Linked DNA regions of Aromatoleum aromaticum EbN1. The protein of the gene in region 3 binds, or shares a complex with, the protein of the main gene of each other region. Links are inferred from orthologs where the notes say so. Each region holds a gene or a part of one and is shown on either strand. Other genes may lie near its edges.

Region 1 (2,960 bases), 1.1 Mb from region 3 along the record:
TCCAGATGTCGTAGGCTTCGTCGTCGTCCGCATAGACCGTGACCCACAGCTTGTCCTTCGGCAGCCCGAACTCTTCGGTCAGCAGCTCCCACGCGTACGTGATCGCGTCGTGCTTGAAGTAGTCGCCGAAGCTGAAGTTGCCGAGCATCTCGAAGAACGTGTGATGCCGCGCGGTGTAGCCGACGTTCTCGAGATCGTTGTGCTTGCCGCCGGCGCGCACGCATTTCTGCGACGTCGTCGCGCGCGAGTACGGCCGTTTGTCGAAGCCGAGGAAAACATCCTTGAACTGGTTCATCCCGGCGTTCGTGAACAGCAGCGTCGGGTCGTCGTGCGGCACCAGCGAACTGGAGGCGACGATCTGATGACCTTTGGATTCGAAGAACTTCAGGAACTTCTCGCGGATTTCAGCGCTTTTCATGGGGAGGTTCGCCTGGACAGATCGGATCGACACAGCGGAATTCGTAAAACGGCGATTCTAACGGATGAAAGGAGGCCGAGAGGCTTCGCCTATAATCGGCCGACCCCAACTGCACAGGAAGACGAGGAAATGGGACATCGGCTCTCGAAGATCTACACTCGCACCGGCGACGCCGGGACGACCGGGCTCGGCGACGGCAAGCGTGTAGCGAAGAACAGCCTGCGCATCGACACGCTCGGCGAAGTCGACGAACTGAACGCGGTCGTCGGGCTGCTGCTGTGCGAGGACCTGCCGGACGACGTACAGGCGCTGCTGACCGACGTGCAGCACGATCTCTTCGACCTCGGCGGCGAAATCTGCATCCCCGGCATGAGCATGATCAGCCAGAAACATGTCGACAAGCTCGAGACCGAACTCGACCGGCTCAACGAACCGCTCGAACCGCTGAAGGACTTCATCCTGCCCGGCGGCAGCCGCGCCGCAGCGCTCGCGCACCTCGCCCGCACGGTCTGCCGCCGCGCGGAACGCGCGATCGTCGCGCTGGGACAGGAAGAAGCGATCAACGACGGGCCGCGCCAGTATCTGAACCGGTTCTCCGACCTGCTGTTCGTGCTGGGCCGCGTGCTCAACCGTGCCGCAGGCCGCGGCGACGTGCTGTGGCAGAAGGGCAAGAACGCCTGAGCTCGGCCGGCGTCACGGTGGGCCGTCGCCGTGCGGAGCGAGGCCTGCGAACAGCGAAAGCTGCAGGTCCGGCGCCGCAGGGGCGGCGAAGCGCACGCCGACACCGAGCAGGCGCACCGGCAGCGCGCGGCGCCGATACCCTTCCGTCAGGAGCTTGATCCATGTCTCGGGGCCCGGACGCGGATTGACGCATTCAACAGTGGTCCGCGTGAAATCGGAGAACCGCACTTTGACGAAAACCTTGTGGACTGTCTCGCCGTCGTGCAGCCGCGCCATCCGGCGCGAGAACTGCTCGACTAGCGCCGGCAACGCGTCGAGGCAGGACTGCAGGTCGGGAAGATCACGGTTGTAGGTCGTCTCCACCGACAGCGATTTGCGCTCGCGGTCGGGCGCGACCGGCCGCTCGTCGATGCCGCGGCACAGCCGATGCAGTTTCGCACCGAAGCTGCCGAATTCGCGCGTCAGATCGGCGAGACTCCAGCCACGCAGATCGCCGCACGTCTCCACTCCCAGCTGCAGCAGGTGGTCGGCAGTGACCTTGCCGACGCCGAAGATCTTCTTCACCGGCAGTTCGGCGACGAAGCGGTCGACCTCTTGCGGAGGCACGACGAACTGGCCGTTCGGCTTCCTCCAGTCGCTTGCGACTTTCGCGACGAACTTGTTCGGCGCGATCCCGGCCGACGCAGTGATGCCGACTTCGTCATGGATGCGGCTGCGGATCTCCTGCGCCAGCAGCGTCGCGCTGCCGCGGCAGCGGTCAACGGCAGTGACGTCGAGATAGGCCTCGTCGAGCGACAGCGGTTCAACGAGCGCGGTGTATTCCCGGTAGATCGCGAGGATCTGGCGCGACGCCGTACGGTAGCGGATGAAGTCCGGCGGCAGCAGCAGCAAGTGCGGGCACAGCCGCAGCGCGTGCGCCGTCGACATCGCCGAGCGCACGCCGAAAGCGCGCGCTTCGTAGTTGCAGGTGGCGATCACCCCGCGCTCGTCGGCGCGCCCGCCCACTGCCAGCGGCCGCCCACGCAGCGAGGGGTTGTCGCGCATCTCGACCGCGGCGTAGAAGCAGTCGCAGTCGCAATGGATGATCTTGCGCGACACGTGCAGTGTCCGATGCGGAGGATCGACGCTACGGATTCAGGTGCCGGACCCGGCATCCATCGCGGGAGGACCGGAAAGGCGCAGCGTTTTGCGGCAGATCAGTGCATTCATGATCCCGGCCCCTCACCACCGGCGCGGCAGCTACCCGGGCCGCCGCGTCACTCCAGGTCGGCGCGTTTGACGCGCCGCTGGCGTACCGCCTCGGCAAGGATTTCGAGCACGGTGACGCTGTCTTCCCAGCCCAGGCACGCGTCGGTGATGCTCTTGCCGTACTCGAGCTCCTTGCCCGGGATCAGGTCCTGGCGGCCTTCCTTCAGGTGCGACTCGACCATCACGCCGATGAGGCGGTCGTCGCCGTTCGCCATCTGCGCGCCGACATCGCGCGCGACCTCGATCTGCAGGCGATGTTGCTTGCGGCTGTTGGCATGCGAGAAATCGATCATCACCTTGCCCGGCACGCCCGAAGCAGCGAGCTCCTTGCAAGCCGCATCGACGCTGGCGGCATCGTAGTTGGTGCTCTTGCCGCCGCGCAGGATGACGTGGCAGTCCTCGTTGCCGAGCGTCGTGACGATCGCCGAATGCCCCGCCTTGGTGACGGAGAGGAAATGATGCGGCGACTGCGCAGCCTTGATCGCGTCGACGGCGATCCTGACATTGCCGTCGGTGCCGTTCTTGAAGCCGACCGGGCACGACAGCCCGGACGCGAGTTCGCGGTGCACCTGGCTTTCGGTGGTGCGGGCGCCGATCGCGCCCCACGCGATCA
Region 2 (3,030 bases), 990 kb from region 3 along the record:
CGGCCGGCATTTCGACGACGCACAGCAGCGACGCGTCGCGCTGCGGGCTCGCGCAGCGCTGGCAGATCTCGGTTTCGGTGAAAGTGTTGCAGCGTTCGCAATGACGCAGCACCGCGAGCGCATTGCCGAGCGCCCGGGCAAGGCGTTCGGCGCCACGCTGGTCGCGCTGCAAAAGATGGTAGGCCATGCGCTGCGCGGACTTCGGCCCGACTCCGGGCAGGCCGCGCAACGCGTCGATCAGCTCGTCGAGACTCGAAGGTGACATTCAGAACGGCAGCTTCATCCCGGGCGGCAGGTTGAGGCCGGACGTGAAGCCCGCCATTTTCTCCTGCGTCGTCGTTTCCACGCGGCGCACTGCGTCATTGACAGCGGCCGCGAGGAGATCCTCGAGCATTTCCTTGTCGTCCATCACCGAGTCGTCGATCGTCACCCGGCGCACGTCGTACTTGCAGGTCATCAGCACCTTGACCATTCCGGCGCCCGACTGCCCCTCGACTTCGACCGAGGCCAGCTGGTCCTGCATCTTCTTCATGTTTTCCTGCATCTGCTGGGCCTGTTTCATCAGCCCGGCAATTCCGCCTTTCATCATCGCCAGATTCTCCGCAAGAGGAATTCAAAGTGGTCTTACCGACGCTTCCACGAGGGACGCGTCGAATCGTTCGATCAGTTCACGCACGAAAGGGTCGCTCTCGAGCGCCGCCACGGCCTCGATGTGCCGCGCCCGTTTTTCTGCCTGGTCGCGCTGCGCCGGGGTTTCGCCGGCGATCGCGCCGGTCTCGATCCTGAGCCGCAGCGGAGCGCCATACTGCGCCGCAAGCGCGTCCTGCAGGCGGTCGAGGAGTCCCGGATTCATGCCCAGCAAATGGCGATGGGTTTCGGACAACCGAAGGTTCACCACACCTTCGACAAATCCGATCCATTCGCAGTGCTGCGCGAGTTCCCGCATCATTCCGCCAAGGCCCAGCACGCGCAGGATCGCATGCCATTCGCCGGCAGCGAAAGCCGATCCGATGTCGAGCCCTGTCGTGCCCGGTGACGCAACTGTGGCTTCCGGCTGCTCGGCGCGCCGCGGAACAGCACTTCCGGGGGCCGTCGCGCTTCGTGCCGGCGGCCGCTCGACCTCCGCGTCGCTTGGGCGCACGGGCGCCGGCGCGGCCGAGGAGGCAGGTTGCGGCACCGATGTTTCGCCGGCGAACGCCTCCGGCGGCAGATCTTCCCATGGAGGAACGGAGTTCGATGGTTCGATCGGACTTTCGGCGACCGCCACCGCACTGCCGGGCGTCGACAAACGCCTCCCGGCTTCGGCAATCGCGCGTTCGCGTGGCAGATGCTCCGCGGGGATTACCTTTGCCGCCGGGGATCTTGCTGCCGGCGCCGCGTCGCGCGGCGCCCCCGATGCCGTCGCCCGTGCTGTGAGGCTCGCAGCCGGCTGTGGCGACGGGGAGATGACACGCGCCCGACCCGCCCCCCCTCCGCCTGCCGCGTCGCCGGGACTGCCGAGCGCCACCGGCTGCTCGGGGCGAAATGCGTGCAGGCGCAGCAGGCTCATAGTGAAGCCCGCATAGTCGTCCGGCGCCAGCGACAGTTCGTCGCGGCCGTGGATGGCGATCTGGTAGGCGAGTTGCAGGAACTCGGCGTCGAAGGCCTCGGCATACGGCGCGAGACGTTGACGTTCCGCCTCGTCGGCGATCGCCGCCGGGGCGAACTGCACGAGCGCGATGCGGTGCAGCAGCGAGGCGAGCGCCTGCAACGCCGCGTCGAACGACAGGCTGCGCGCCTCCATGCGGTCGGCCACGGCGAGCATCCCGGCGACGTCGCCCGCAGCCAGCGCGTCGAGCACCGCGTACAGATGATCGTCGCCGACCGTACCGAGCATGTGCGAGACCTGCTCTTCCTCGACGCGCCCAGAACCGTGCGCGATCGCCTGGTCGAGCAGCGACAGCGCATCGCGCATCGAGCCGTTGGCGGCCTTGGCGAGATGGCGCAGTGCGGGCGCTTCGAAGGGCACGCCCTCGGCCTCGAGAATGCCGCCGAGATGGTCGATGATGTGCCCCGGCGGCATCTGCTTGAGGTTGAACTGCAGGCAGCGGGAGAGCACTGTCACCGGGATTTTCTGCGGATCCGTCGTCGCGAGGATGAACTTGACGTGTTCGGGAGGCTCTTCGAGCGTTTTCAGCATCGCGTTGAACGCATGCCCGGTCAGCATGTGGACTTCGTCGATCATGTAGACCTTGTAGCGCCCCTGCACCGGTGCATACACCGCCTTGTCGAGCAGCGCAGCCATGTCCTCGACGCCGCGGTTCGAAGCGGCATCCATCTCGACGTAGTCGGGAAAACGGTCCGCGTCGATCGCGCGGCAGGCCGCGCAGGTGCCGCAGGGTTCGGGCGTAACGCCGGTCTCGCAGTTCAGCGCTTTGGCGAGAATGCGCGAAATGGTCGTCTTGCCGACGCCGCGCGTGCCCGTGAACAGCCACGCGTGGTGCAGCCGACCGGTGGCGAGCGCATGGCTGAGCGCCCGGACGACGTGTTCCTGGCCGACCAGCGTCGCGAAATTCTTCGGGCGCCACTTGCGGGCGAGAACCTGATAGCTCATGGCAGGATTCTAGCAGAGCGGCCCTCGTCGCGCGGCGCCGCCGCCCCATGGACAGGGCGCACCCCGGCCTGAAACGGGCGCCGCCGGCCCCAATGAGCCGAAGGGCGTCTTCATCGGAAGACGCCCTTCGCGCGATTGTTCGGGGTGGCGAGCCTGACCCCCGGCACTTGCAGGGAACGGCTGTGGCTGCTGCCTTCCGGCCCTGACCAGGTTCACCGCGCTGCAATGCGGGGAGACCCGCCACGGCCGCAATTGTACCAGCTTACGGCGGGCAGCACCCGGCGGTTGATCTCCTCGAGGAAACTCCGCCGGCTCGGCTCCGGACATGAAAACGGCGGGTTGCCCCGCCGTCCGCACTTGCCTTTTGGCGTTACCTGGCGTTGATCAGCCCTTCAGCTCCGGGAAGTCCTCTTCGAAGAACTCCAGCGCACCGCGCA
Region 3 (3,042 bases):
CTTTCTTCGCGATCTCGTGTTCTTCGATGTACTTGTTGATGATGCGCGTCATCGCCGCCCGCAGGCCGGTGAGGTGAGTGCCGCCGTCGGCCTGCGGAATGTTGTTGGTGTAGCACAGCACCTGTTCGGCGTAGCTGTCGTTCCACTGCATCGCGACTTCGACACCGAGCTCGGCGTCGTGGCCGTGGCCGGTCGGGATGCGCGTCGTGCCCGCAGCGTAGAACACCGTCGGATGCAGCACGCTCTTCGTGCGGTTGATGTATTCGACGAAACCTTTGACGCCGCCGGCGAAGGCGAAGTCCTCTTCCTTGCCGCTGCGTTGGTCGACGAGGCGGATCTTGACGCCGTTGTTGAGGAACGACAGCTCGCGCAGGCGCTTGGCGAGGATCTCGTAGTGGTATTCGACGGTGCCGAAGATCTCCTCGTCGGCGAGGTAATGCACGCGCGTGCCGCGCTTGGTGGTCTCGCCGGTGATGCGCATCGGGCTCACCTCGACGCCGTCGACGAGCTCGATGACGCGGTTCTGCGGCACACCGTGGTGGAACTCGATGAAGTGTTTCTTGCCGTCGCGGGCGACGGTAAGGTGCAGCCACTTCGACAGCGCGTTGACGCACGACACGCCCACGCCGTGCAGGCCGCCCGACACCTTGTAGCTGTTCTGGTTGAACTTGCCGCCTGCATGCAGCACGCACATGACGATCTCGGCCGCCGAGCGCTTCGGCTCGTGCTTGTCGTCCATCTTCACGCCGACCGGGATGCCGCGGCCGTTGTCGGCCACCGAGATCGAGTTGTCGGCGTGGATCGTGATGACGATGTCGTCGCAGTGCCCGGCCAGCGCCTCGTCGATGGCGTTATCGACGACTTCGAACACCATGTGGTGCAGGCCGGTGCCGTCGGAAGTGTCGCCGATGTACATGCCGGGACGCTTCCTCACCGCTTCCAGCCCTTCGAGCTGCTGGATGCTGGATTCGTCGTAGGCGTCGGGTTCGGGAGTGTGCGGTAGGACTTGCGATTCGGACATGGTCATCTCAGTGATTCATCAAAGAACGCGCCCCCGGCTGCACAGGGGCGAAAAGCCTGCGGCGGCGGTGCGCCGCGTCGGTCAGATCCGCATCGGCATGACGACGTACTTGAACGTGGCGTTGCCGGGCAGCGTCACGAGCGCGCTCGAGTTGCCGTCGTTGAAGCGCCATTCGATCGTGTCGCTGGTAACGTTATTCAGCACGTCGAGCAGATAGGTGACGTTGAAGCCGATGTCGAGCGGGTCGTCGTGGTAATCGACTTCGAGCTCTTCGAGGGCTTCTTCCTGTTCAGCGTTCGTGCTGACGATCTTCAGGCTGCCGTCGCCGAGCACGAGGCGCACGCCGCGGAACTTCTCGTTGGTCAGGATCGCGACGCGCGACAGCGTCGCCAGCAGCGGCATGCGCTCGAAAGTCAGCAGCTTCGGGTGGTTCTGCGGGATCACGCGCTCGTAGTCGGGGAACTTGCCGTCGATCAGCTTCGACACCAGTTCGATCGGGCCGAAGCGGAACACGACCTGGTTGCCGGCGAGGATCACTTCGAGCGGATCCTCGCTGTCGGCGAGCTGGCGGGCAAGCTCCATGACGGTCTTGCGCGGCAGGATCACTTCCGTATGCGGGACGTCGCCAGCGAGCGGGTTCGACGCGAACGCCAGGCGGTGGCCGTCGGTCGCCACCATGCGCAGCTCGCTGCCGCTGGCGATCAGCAGCAGGCCGTTGAGGTAATAACGGATGTCCTGCTGCGCCATCGCGTAGGCGACCTGGGCGAGCTGGCGCTTGAAGCTTTTCTGGCTCACCGAGAAGTGCGTCGCGTCGCCGTCGGGCGGGTTCATGCGCGGGTAGTCGGCGGCCGGCAACGTCTGCAGCGCGAAGCGGCTGCGCCCCGCTTTCACGGTCAGGCGCTTGTCGTCCAGCATGACCGTCACGTCGCCTTCGGGCACTGCGCGCAGGATGTCCTGCAGCTTCCTCGCAGCGACGGTGATCGATGCGTCCTCGCCGCCGATGTGTCCGGCCGTGGTGGTGCGGATCTGGATCTCGATGTCGGTCGCGAGCAGCGTCAGTTGGTCGCCGTGCTTCTCGATCAGCACGTTCGACAGGATCGGCAGGGTGTGGCGTTTTTCGACGATGCCGGCGACCGACTGCAGCGGGGCGAGGAGCGCGTCGCGGGTGGTGGTGAGCAGAAGCATGGCGTCAGAGTCTTTCCGGTTTGGATTAGGTGGTTCCGGGCTTGGCGCGAAGCGCAATCAAAAGGGCTGGGGCTGCGGTGCTCATCCCCTGAGAACCTGGGTGAGCACGTGGACGTCGTGGTTCAACTGGTGATCGCCAAGGCGCAGCTCGGCGATCGTGCGGCACGCGTGCATCACGGTGGTGTGGTCGCGCCCGCCGAATGCCTCGCCGATCGCCGGCAGCGACATCGGCGTGAGGTCTTTCGCGAGCCACATCGCGACCTGACGCGGCCGGGCGATGACGCGCGTGCGCTTTTTCGAGTGCATGTCGGCGACCTTGATCTTGTAGTAGTCGGCGACGGTCTTCTGGATGTGCTCGATGGTGAGCTGGCGGTTGTGCGCGTTCAGGAGATCCTTCAGCGCGTCCTTCGCGACTTCGAGCGTGATGCCGCGGCCGTGGAAGCGCGCGAAGGCGACGACCTTGTTCAGCGCGCCTTCGAGCTCGCGCACGTTCGAGCGCAGGTTCTTCGCGATCAGGAAGGCGACGTCGTCGTGGAGATCGACGCGCAGCGCCTCGGCTTTCTTCTGCAGGATCGCGACGCGCATCTCGAGCTCCGGCGGCTCGATCTGCACGGTGAGGCCCCAGTCGAAGCGCGAGATCAGCCGGTCCTCGAGGCCCTGGATATCCTTGGGGTAGGTGTCACAGGTGATGACGATCTGCTTGCGTGCCTCGGTCAGCGCATTGAACGCGTGGAAGAACTCTTCCTGCGTGCGGTTCTTGTTGTTGAAGAACTGGATGTCGTCGATCAGCAGGAGGTCGAGCGAGCGGTAATAGCGCTTGAAGGCGTCGAAGCTTT

Evidence for each region.
Region 1: the proteins of dnaN (region 3) and dinB are in contact, whole or in part, in a solved structure (PDB 1OK7), measured with the Escherichia coli proteins. The link is inferred for Aromatoleum aromaticum EbN1 from one-to-one orthologs.
Region 2: the proteins of dnaN (region 3) and dnaX are in contact, whole or in part, in a cryo-EM structure (PDB 8GIZ), measured with the Escherichia coli proteins. The link is inferred for Aromatoleum aromaticum EbN1 from one-to-one orthologs.

What each region holds. Positions count from the first base shown.
Region 1 is NC_006513.1:598,228-601,187, forward strand. What follows is about bases 155-2,960. They hold dinB (DNA polymerase IV), read right to left. Parts: upstream 2,198-2,960; coding sequence 1,112-2,197; downstream 155-1,111. Other genes in these bases: alaS (alanine--tRNA ligase), read right to left, coding at 155-418; EBN1_RS02785 (cob(I)yrinic acid a,c-diamide adenosyltransferase), read left to right, coding at 548-1,099; aroG (3-deoxy-7-phosphoheptulonate synthase AroG), read right to left, coding at 2,356-2,960. Also shown: more of alaS, read right to left, coding at 1-154. UniProt on the Escherichia coli protein: Poorly processive, error-prone DNA polymerase involved in translesion repair and untargeted mutagenesis. Copies undamaged DNA at stalled replication forks, which arise in vivo from mismatched or misaligned primer ends.
Region 2 is NC_006513.1:703,549-706,578, forward strand. The notes cover bases 104-2,979. They hold dnaX (DNA polymerase III subunit gamma/tau), read right to left. Parts: upstream 2,594-2,979; coding sequence 614-2,593; downstream 104-613. Other genes in these bases: recR (recombination mediator RecR), read right to left, coding at 104-265; EBN1_RS03310 (YbaB/EbfC family nucleoid-associated protein), read right to left, coding at 266-589; EBN1_RS03325 (AMP-binding protein), read right to left, coding at 2,978-2,979. Also shown: more of recR, read right to left, coding at 1-103; more of EBN1_RS03325, read right to left, coding at 2,980-3,030. UniProt on the Escherichia coli protein: Part of the beta sliding clamp loading complex, which hydrolyzes ATP to load the beta clamp onto primed DNA to form the DNA replication pre-initiation complex.
Region 3 is NC_006513.1:1,694,651-1,697,692, reverse strand. The notes cover bases 155-3,042. They hold dnaN (DNA polymerase III subunit beta), read right to left. Parts: upstream 2,207-3,042; coding sequence 1,103-2,206; downstream 155-1,102. Other genes in these bases: dnaA (chromosomal replication initiator protein DnaA), read right to left, coding at 2,288-3,042; gyrB (DNA topoisomerase (ATP-hydrolyzing) subunit B), read right to left, coding at 155-1,021. Also shown: more of gyrB, read right to left, coding at 1-154. UniProt on the Escherichia coli protein: Confers DNA tethering and processivity to DNA polymerases and other proteins. Acts as a clamp, forming a ring around DNA (a reaction catalyzed by the clamp-loading complex) which diffuses in an ATP-independent manner freely and bidirectionally along dsDNA.